2 regions of the Metabacillus schmidteae genome follow, and region 2 is predicted to be linked to the other one. Evidence: predicted binding sites of a transcription regulator. Region 2 holds the regulator's gene; the other holds the start of a gene.
What was found. Region 2 encodes LexA, which represses DNA repair genes until DNA is damaged. Its sites were predicted from a motif close to CGAACATATGTTCG; they were not measured.
Positions count from the first base shown of each region.

Region 1: the regulator LexA is predicted to act here: its motif matches at 2,841-2,854, upstream of HWV59_RS06260 (YolD-like family protein).

Region 1 covers NZ_CAESCH010000001.1:1,286,163-1,290,598, forward strand. Annotated here, with positions in the region: gene HWV59_RS06240 (hypothetical protein) at 31-537, opposite strand; gene HWV59_RS06245 (helix-turn-helix domain-containing protein) at 655-1,122, opposite strand; gene HWV59_RS06250 (hypothetical protein) at 1,397-1,696, shown strand; gene HWV59_RS06255 (hypothetical protein) at 1,728-2,372, shown strand; gene HWV59_RS06260 (YolD-like family protein) at 2,472-2,810, opposite strand; gene HWV59_RS06265 (hypothetical protein) at 3,011-3,406, shown strand; gene HWV59_RS06270 (DUF6075 family protein) at 3,480-3,824, shown strand; gene HWV59_RS27255 (hypothetical protein) at 4,026-4,157, shown strand; gene HWV59_RS06275 (hypothetical protein) at 4,289-4,436, shown strand, end outside.
Region 2 covers NZ_CAESCH010000001.1:2,519,478-2,523,913, reverse strand. Annotated here, with positions in the region: gene sirA (sporulation inhibitor of replication protein SirA) at 1-161, opposite strand, end outside; gene HWV59_RS12090 (DUF896 domain-containing protein) at 441-671, opposite strand; gene HWV59_RS12085 (YneB family resolvase-like protein) at 842-1,498, opposite strand; gene yneA (cell division suppressor protein YneA) at 1,534-1,845, opposite strand; gene lexA (transcriptional repressor LexA) at 2,001-2,621, shown strand; gene glnA (type I glutamate--ammonia ligase) at 2,701-4,035, opposite strand; gene HWV59_RS12065 (MerR family transcriptional regulator) at 4,098-4,436, opposite strand, start outside.

The DNA.
Region 1 (4,436 bases), 1.2 Mb from region 2:
AAAAAGAACTGAGATGAAACATCAGTCCTTTTAGACGATTTGTTTAACAGTCTCTTTAGCAATCATTTCTACACCTTTTTTCAAAACCTCTGGATTACGTGTAGCTATAAAGATTGCACTTCCTGCAAGAATTGTTCCTATGCCACCAGCTACCATTACAACTTTCAAAGTGTGCTTTCTATTGGAATCAACCTCTTCTTTTAAACGATCAAGTATTATATCTATTTCTTTATCTACTTTTTCCTTATCCTCAGGAGTATTTGCATTCTCTGCTTGTTTCATCAACCCTTTCATACGATAATCCAATGCTTCCATATATTTATTACTGGAAGATTTATGGCTATCAATAAAAGTCTTTAAACCTTCAACAAATGTTTTGTAAGTTATATTAGATTCCTTTAAGAATTCCTTGAGAATTTCCTTTTCAATTTGACCTTGTATGTTCATTTCTATCAATGTCTTTATGTCGTCATTAGTCAGGTGATCTGGATCTATTCCCTTTTTTTGAATTTTCTTCAACAATACCTCGTTTTCCATATCTTAATCACACTCCTTGTTTTTTTCTTTCATAGTTTCTAAAAAGAATTGAATCACTAATGGTAATACAGCTATTAAAATGTTTAATTCCAATTTTCCTGTATTAGCCTTGTGTTATCACTCCGTTTTTAAGTTTTGTTTTATTTTTTGATATTTTTCAATTTCCTCTTCGACTTCAAGTAAGTTCATTTGATACTCTAATTCAAGTTTCTTTTTTTGACGATTCAGAGCATTGATACATTCCTCGACCTGTTCAATTGATTGTTTTTCAAAATTTTTGTGCATAGGTTGTATCTTAGTCTGTGTTGTTTTTTCCTTAGCATTAATCATACTGATTATCTTTGATAAAGAAGCTGTTGCTCCACCTGCAATAAGTCCTGCAATTGGTAAAAAGGATGCCATCTTTCCAATTGAAGTAGTAGTTCCAGCCTTTGCTTTCTCTTTTACAAACTCAATTAAGTCATTACTGTCAACATAGTAGCTCTTACCTTCCTGATTGGCTTTTAGCTCCTGATTCCGAATCCACCTCCTGACTGTTTCTTCTGAGACGCTAAGGATTTGGCTGATTTCTTTAGTAGTTAGCACGTTGTTCACCGCCCAAATGTCTTATACACACATAATACACACGTGTGTGTGTATGTGTCAATATATTTTGATTGAAATTTCTGTAATTTCAAAAAATAATAATTTGGGTGGTTTTATTTCTTGTATCAAAAGATGAAAGTTTGGAGTTAAGTATGTTTACAAACCTTATTTGATAATGAATGATTAAACACCAGTGCTTCATAAGGAAAATGTTAAATCACAACAGCACTTTTATGTGATACTATTTAGAAAAATACTGATTGGGAGATTTCAAATGAGAGAGGTAGAGTTTAGACAGTTCCTTATCAATAATAGTGATATTGAAAGTAAAGTGAAAGCGGTTAATTCGAGGGTTGCAAAAGCACTAATGGTCGAAAGGCAATTAAATGTGAATTTGGATAATGAGGTTAAGGATGATGAGAAGATGTATAATCTATTGCTTCAAATACAGATGGAGCTGAATGATGGATTGCACCACAATGTTTATCAAAATGCTGTAAGAAAGTATTATCTATTCATCAATGAAAGGGAATTTCCTCGAATCAAACTTTATGAAAAAACAAGGAGTTTATAGACATTAATCGAGATAGCGAGGTATTCTCCGAATGGAAAAGCAATATTTTAATCTAATGCAATTTTTTGATGGGTACGTTCGAAATTATCGAAGAATGAATTTATCTCACTTGCATAACCGATCAATGTTTACAAAAAGGGAAATTGACTATTTTGCTAATTTAGGTGAAATGTTAGGTTTTGATGCATTTGTTGAGGATTCCAAATTTGATCGGATTAAAGGTCGTTCAAGACCAATGGATTTATCATGGTGGAAGTGGGATGCACGTAAGGATAAGGAAAATTTTATATATCTTGCATTACATTTAGAAAGAGAAAATGTATGGAATAAAGATGTTGATACAATTGAAAAGCTCTTTTCTAATACGGAGGAAGGCTATACTCCACATAATGTTATAGGAATACAATACATCGAATCAGTTGAGAGAATAGACTTATTAAATGAATTGATTTCTAAAAAGAATTCTATTCAAAAGTCAAATGCTTTGATGATCTACCGTTATTATGAAAGTGATTATGATATAGAAAGAGTAAATGCCTATTTTTATACGCCATCTGGTTTAAGTGAAAGTAGACAGGCAGTATGCAAACAAGACGAATCGGATTATTGGTTTATGTGTTTTGATGAAGAGTTTGCTCCCTTTCAAGATAAAGAAAAAGTCGCTACGAAAAACTAATTTAAGAAAAGTATAACCCGAAGGAAAAAGTGGGTTCACTATCCTTTGGGTTTATTTGAACAATACCTTTTTATGTAATTCATATCTATGATTACTCTTTTATCCTTCCACTAACTCTATGCCAACAATGTAACTAAATCTAAGATAGATAAACTGTTCTTCTTGCTCGATAATTAAAGTCTTATTGATTTCATCAAGCCTATGGAGTAATCCTGTATAACACTTAAAGAATCCTTTTTCCCAAGTCTTAACTTTTACCTGATATGAAAATTCCATTGCCAAGCATATCTTCTGCTCAAATTCAACTATTTGGTATTCATCAAGGATAGGCCTACCTACTTTTTGATCATCTCTTTTTAAATCTTGAAGCATTTTTACATGCTCTGGCATAAAGAACGCTGATTGCCATTTTAGCTTGCCTCGATCACGAATCGCCACTAATTTGCCCCCCTTTTATTATCTTATTATAGAACATACGTTCTTGTAATATCAACAACCAAAATATCGGATTGCTTCTGACGAACAAAAATGTAGGTCTTTTGTATTTTATTTAAAAAAAGTTGCCCTATTTCATGGTATTTTAACAGTAAAATAAAGGAGGGAATTTTTAGTACATAAAAATGGAAGGGAGGATACAAATGCTATATAACGTTAGTTGGAATACTTCGGAAACTAAGAAAATCTATCAAGCAACTAAGAATTCTGAATCGTTAATGGAGTGTTTAGAAAAATGTCTATTGGAATCGGGGCTTGCAAAATTAATCAGTGAAAAGCCGACACCAAATAGGGGGTATGGTGTACTTTACTACTACTTTTCAAGCAAACCAAAGAAACGGCTATTATCATCTGCACCAAGGCGAGATCATGACCATATTCATGTTGTTATATTTAATAATCTTTTGAACCAAGAGCAACTACAGAATGAAGGATTTGATGTAGGAAATGAAGTGGAGCCACCAGATGTGAAAATTCATAGGAAGGAAGAGATAGAAAAACTCGTATGGTTAATAAAAGTCAATCTGCATCTGCTTTAACTTTTCGTTCCATTATTATTATCACCATTTCTACATATAACATAGAAATTAACAAAAGTAGGAGGGAATTTCTATGTTTCTATGTCAAGACCATCAGGAAAGGTTTAAATGTTTCTTAGAGCAAGATGGGACTCACAATTTGGATGTTGAGAGAAAAGCAATGTTTTACATTTTTTCAGGGATTAGCGAATTGGCAGATAAGATTCCATTCTTTTACGATTTTTCGGAAAGAATGATTCGGATTGAGGGCTATGATGAAGCAAGTTTATCCAGTAGTGAAAAATCGTTAGTAAAATTGGGGTTTAATCTATACAACAATTCCCCTTGTGGTACAGTGGTTGATTTGTTTGGAAATTTGGATGAAAAGAATCGAATGTTGGCATTAAATGCGATTCAATTTAGATTTAAAATGGATTAACATGATTTATTGACGTGTTAGTGAAGTTCATTTATGATGAATGGATAAATACAATATTTGAATAGGTGAAAATGATGGGGATATCAGTAGAGAGACCTCACAATTTAATAAATGGAAGAATTATGCTCAGACACATCGTCTGGGCATTTTTTATTATGTTGTCAGAGAAACGATATCACATTTTTGAAAGGGTGATTTGTAATGGAAAGGATAATTTCAAAATTAGAAGCAAAAGGCGTTATTCGAAATCTTGTCATTGAGGCATCTGGTAAAATTCTTTTTCTTATGGTTGGCTTGATGATTGGATACTCATTAAAAGTTTGGTTGTTTTGATGTAAGATAATTCCTTATTATACAAAGTTAATTGTCCTGCACACTAATGTGAACAACAGGGTGTTAAATAAAAAAGTGACATAGTGATCGAATAATTAATGGGAAATGAAATCAAAAAGGAGATGTTGTCATTGTTACTTTATCATCCAATTCGCAAAACATATGACGATTTTGATGAGGTTTATCAGTACCGTTTTGATAATTTAAATGGTTCATTGATTGAAACGGATAAAGAGCTGGTTTCAGGAAGTATCGTTATTATAAAGGATATTTCTGAAT
Region 2 (4,436 bases):
TTAGTGATATACTGTATTTGCTTTTCAATTGTACTTCCATGAGCTGAACGTACTGTTGTCCAGTGAAAGTCTTGAAACAGATGGTAGATTTTAGATTCCCGTCCAAAGTAGTGACTTGCAAACTCTTCTTCTATTAAATATATATAATAGTGTCTCACCATTTCACTCTCCCCAACTATCTATTTCTCACATTATATAAGAAATCAAAAGAAATAATTGTCTTAAACTGGAGAGAGAAGACACTATTTTTGTCGAACAGAACTGATAATTTTTGTTATAATATAGATGTTAAAAATATTACGGTTCCACTGCAGGCACTTTCTTTCCATGGACAGTACTGGAATGCACCTGCATAGCTTTCTTAAGCACCAGGCTTACCTCAGCTCTCCATGCTCTACAGGAAAATAAAAAATAGGAGGAATGATAGTTGCTCCTCCTATTTAATGAAGATCTTTTCTTCTCTCATTTTTAATTTTTTGAGGGGTTACATCATTGCCATTTGGATCAACAACTGTAACACCTTTTAGTGTATTCTTCATCGAAGAACGAAAAGCATGTAAATAATCATTGCGTAAAGTTTGTTGTTCTACCTTCTCTTCTTCCGTTAAGCCCTCAGTTTTTGATTTCTTTGATAATTCATTTATTCGATCTATTTTAGATTTAGGTAACATTCAATACTACTCCTCTCAACACTAGTCTATTCTAAACAGGTAAAATAGTCTAAATTATGTTTTAACAAAATCTATAATTTAGATATACTTTTCCTACAAATGTCATCATACTAAACAGCGAGACAAATGACAACTAATAAGTATGGAAGTACTAGTACTGAGATCAACTCTCATTTCGAGTTGAATTGAGTTTCTTCAATGTGCTCTTTATATCTTCTATGAACTGTAGCTTTACTAACATCAAATCCAAGTCCTCTAAGGGTAGCAGCTATTTCTTGAAATGTTAGATCCTTATTTCTCAACTTAATTATTTCTTCAAGTGGGACCTCAATCTTCTCTCTACCTCCTGCTTGGTCTTGGTTCTTAAGATTTTTTTGAGGATTAAATCCATTCTGGATAGCACGCTGCATCCCTCTTTTAATCTTATAATTTATCAGCTTTCTTTGAAATTCTTCAACTGTAGCCAGTATACTCAGTATCATTGAATCTGTTTCAGATAACTCCGGCTCACCTTTTTCGTTTAAAGTGAAAATGGATGCTTGTAGTTTCTTTATTTCATGTAAAAGCGCGATCTTTGCGTGACCACGCCCTAATCTAGTATCATCTTGAACTAAAAGGACAGATGCTTTCTTATCTTTTAACAACTCAAGCGCTTCAATAATTCCATCCCTATCTACATCATATCCACTATGTCTTTCTTCTATTATTTTAATAACGTTCATATTGTGAGTTGCAGCTAGTGAAAGAAGCTCTTCTTTTTGTCTTTCAATTGAAGTATCTTGTGTATCTTTCTCTGTACTAACTCGACAATAAATAACGGCCTTCATTTTTATCATCACCTATTCACTAGATCTGTGTTAATTCATTCACTTGCTATTTGTTGAAATTGATGAACTTCTTCTTTATGTATTGGTACAAAAACGATTTCTCCTGGTGTTAATGTAGAAGAATGAATCTCATTTTTCTCCTGAACCCACTTGACAAAATCCTGTTTTGAAATATTATGTTTATCTTGAAATTGATCTGCAATCGTCCAGAGACTATCACCTTTTTTAATTTCAACTTGGTGATAGTTTTCTAAACTATCGGTTTTATTGGTATAAGTAATTCCTACTGTTATGGCTAATAGTACAACAAAAAAAGCTAGAATGTAAGATAAAGACTCTTTTTTCATAAGTAACACCTCATAAGAATATTTGTTCGTATTTATAAGTAAAGTATAGTACGAACAATTGTTCTAGTCAAGTGTTTTTTCGAACTTATGTTTGTATATAAAGGTAAATGATGCTATAATAAACATAAATTAGAGGATCCGAGGTGTCACAAAAGATGACAAAACTATCAAAAAGACAACAAGATATCTTAAGCTTCATAAAAGATGAGGTCCAAAAGAAAGGATATCCACCTTCTGTTCGCGAAATTGGTGAAGCGGTGGGACTGGCTTCAAGCTCAACGGTCCATGGACATTTAGCTAGATTAGAATCCAAAGGATTGATTAGAAGAGACCCCACAAAACCTAGAGCAATTGAAATCTTAGAAGAAGAAACAAATCATATTCCAAAAATTAATGTAGTAAATGTCCCGGTCATCGGGAAAGTAACAGCAGGGCTTCCGATTACAGCTATCGAGAATGTTGAAGAATATTTTCCTTTACCTGACCGTTATGTTTCGGAAGATGAACATGTTTTTATGCTGGAAATTATGGGTGAAAGTATGATTGAGGCTGGTATTTTAGATGGAGACTTAGTAATTGTCCGTCAGCAACAGACGGCTAACAATGGTGATATTGTTGTTGCTATGACAGAAGATGACGAGGCAACATGTAAGAGATTCTTCAAAGAAAAAGACTATATTCGCCTGCAACCTGAAAACTCTACGATGGAGCCAATTATTTTACGAAATGTTAGTATTTTAGGAAAAGTAATTGGGGTTTATCGAACAGTACACTAAGCTTATCTTCTTAGAAGATAAGCTTTTTTCATATAAAAAAACAAATAAAGCCTCAACAGAGGTTGAGGCTTTATTTCTATTAATACATTGACATGTATTGTTCTCTTTCCCATGGGTGTACTTGCGTGCGGAACATATCCCATTCGATTTCTTTCGCTTCAATGAAGTGCTCGAATAAATGTTCACCTAATGCATGTTTCATAGTGCTGTCTGCTTTTAGTAAATCTAATGCTTGAGCCAATGTTGCCGGTAAATCAACAATACCATTTTCAACACGCTCTTCTTTTGACATAACATAGATGTTACGGTCAATTGGTTTTGGAGCATCAAGATTGTTTTTAATTCCATCAAGACCTGCAGCTAATAAAACACTCATTGCTAAATAAGGGTTTGCAGCAGGGTCAACACTACGTACTTCAACACGTGTACTTAAGCCGCGAGATGCTGGAATACGAATTAATGGACTTCTGTTTTGTGCAGACCAAGCAACATAACAAGGTGCTTCATAACCAGGTACAAGACGTTTGTAAGAATTTACTGTTGGATTTGTAACTGCTGTAAATGCTGGTGCATGCTTGATAACACCTGCAATAAATTGTCTTGCCGTATCACTTAATTGAAGATCTCCATTTGGATCCAGGAATGCATTTTCCCCTTTGCGGAATAAAGATAAGTTCATATGCATACCTGAACCATTAACTCCAAATAATGGCTTAGGCATAAATGTAGCATGTAAACCATGTTTACGAGCAATTGTTTTAACAACTAGCTTGAATGTTTGGATATCGTCACATGCTTTAATTGCATTTGCATATTTAAAATCGATCTCATGCTGTCCTGGTGCAACTTCGTGGTGAGAAGCTTCAATTTCAAAGCCCATCTCCTCTAGTTCAAGAACGATATCACGACGGCAGTTTTCGCCAAGATCTGTTGGTGCTAAATCAAAATAACCACCATTATCATTTAGTTCTAGAGTCGGCTCGCCTTTTTCATCTAACTTAAATAAGAAAAATTCAGGTTCTGGCCCTAAGTTGAAATCAGTAAAGCCAAGCTCTTCCATTTCAGCAAGAATACGACGTAAATTATTACGTGGATCACCTGCAAACGGAGTACCATCCGGATTGTAAATATCACAGATAAAACGAGCTACTTTTCCTTTTTCTGCTGTCCAAGGGAAGATAACAAATGTATCTAAGTCAGGATATAAATACATATCAGATTCTTCGATACGTACAAAACCTTCAATTGAAGAACCATCAAACATCATTTTATTGTCAAGTGCTTTATCTAACTGACTTGTTGGGATTTCAACGTTTTTGATCGTTCCAAGTATATCCGTGAATTGTAATCGGATATATTTTACATTATTTTCTTTTACTAAACTTACAATATCTTCTCTTGAATATTTAGCCACTTGAAAATCTCCTCTCCAATTTCAAAAAGTTATATTCAATTTTTTCATTGCTACTATAATAATTAATGGAAGAATCTTGACATGTCTCCATGTCTTAATGTAGGCCGATTAAAACGACCTGCCTGCATAAGCTCGGATTTAAGAAGTTTTCGTAATTCTGAATCGCTAAGATCAGGTTTTTCAACCGTTTTAGGTTGCTCTTGTTTTTCTTCATTATGTGTACTTTTACGAGAGAAAATTTCTTTAATTCCCGCTAGGTTCACACCCTGCTCAATCAGATTACGAATCTCCAATAATTTATCTACATCGTTAAAAGAAAATAATCTTCGATTGCTCTCCGTTCTAGCTGGAAAGATCAATTCATTTTCCTCGTAATAACGAATTTGCCTTGCAGATAAATC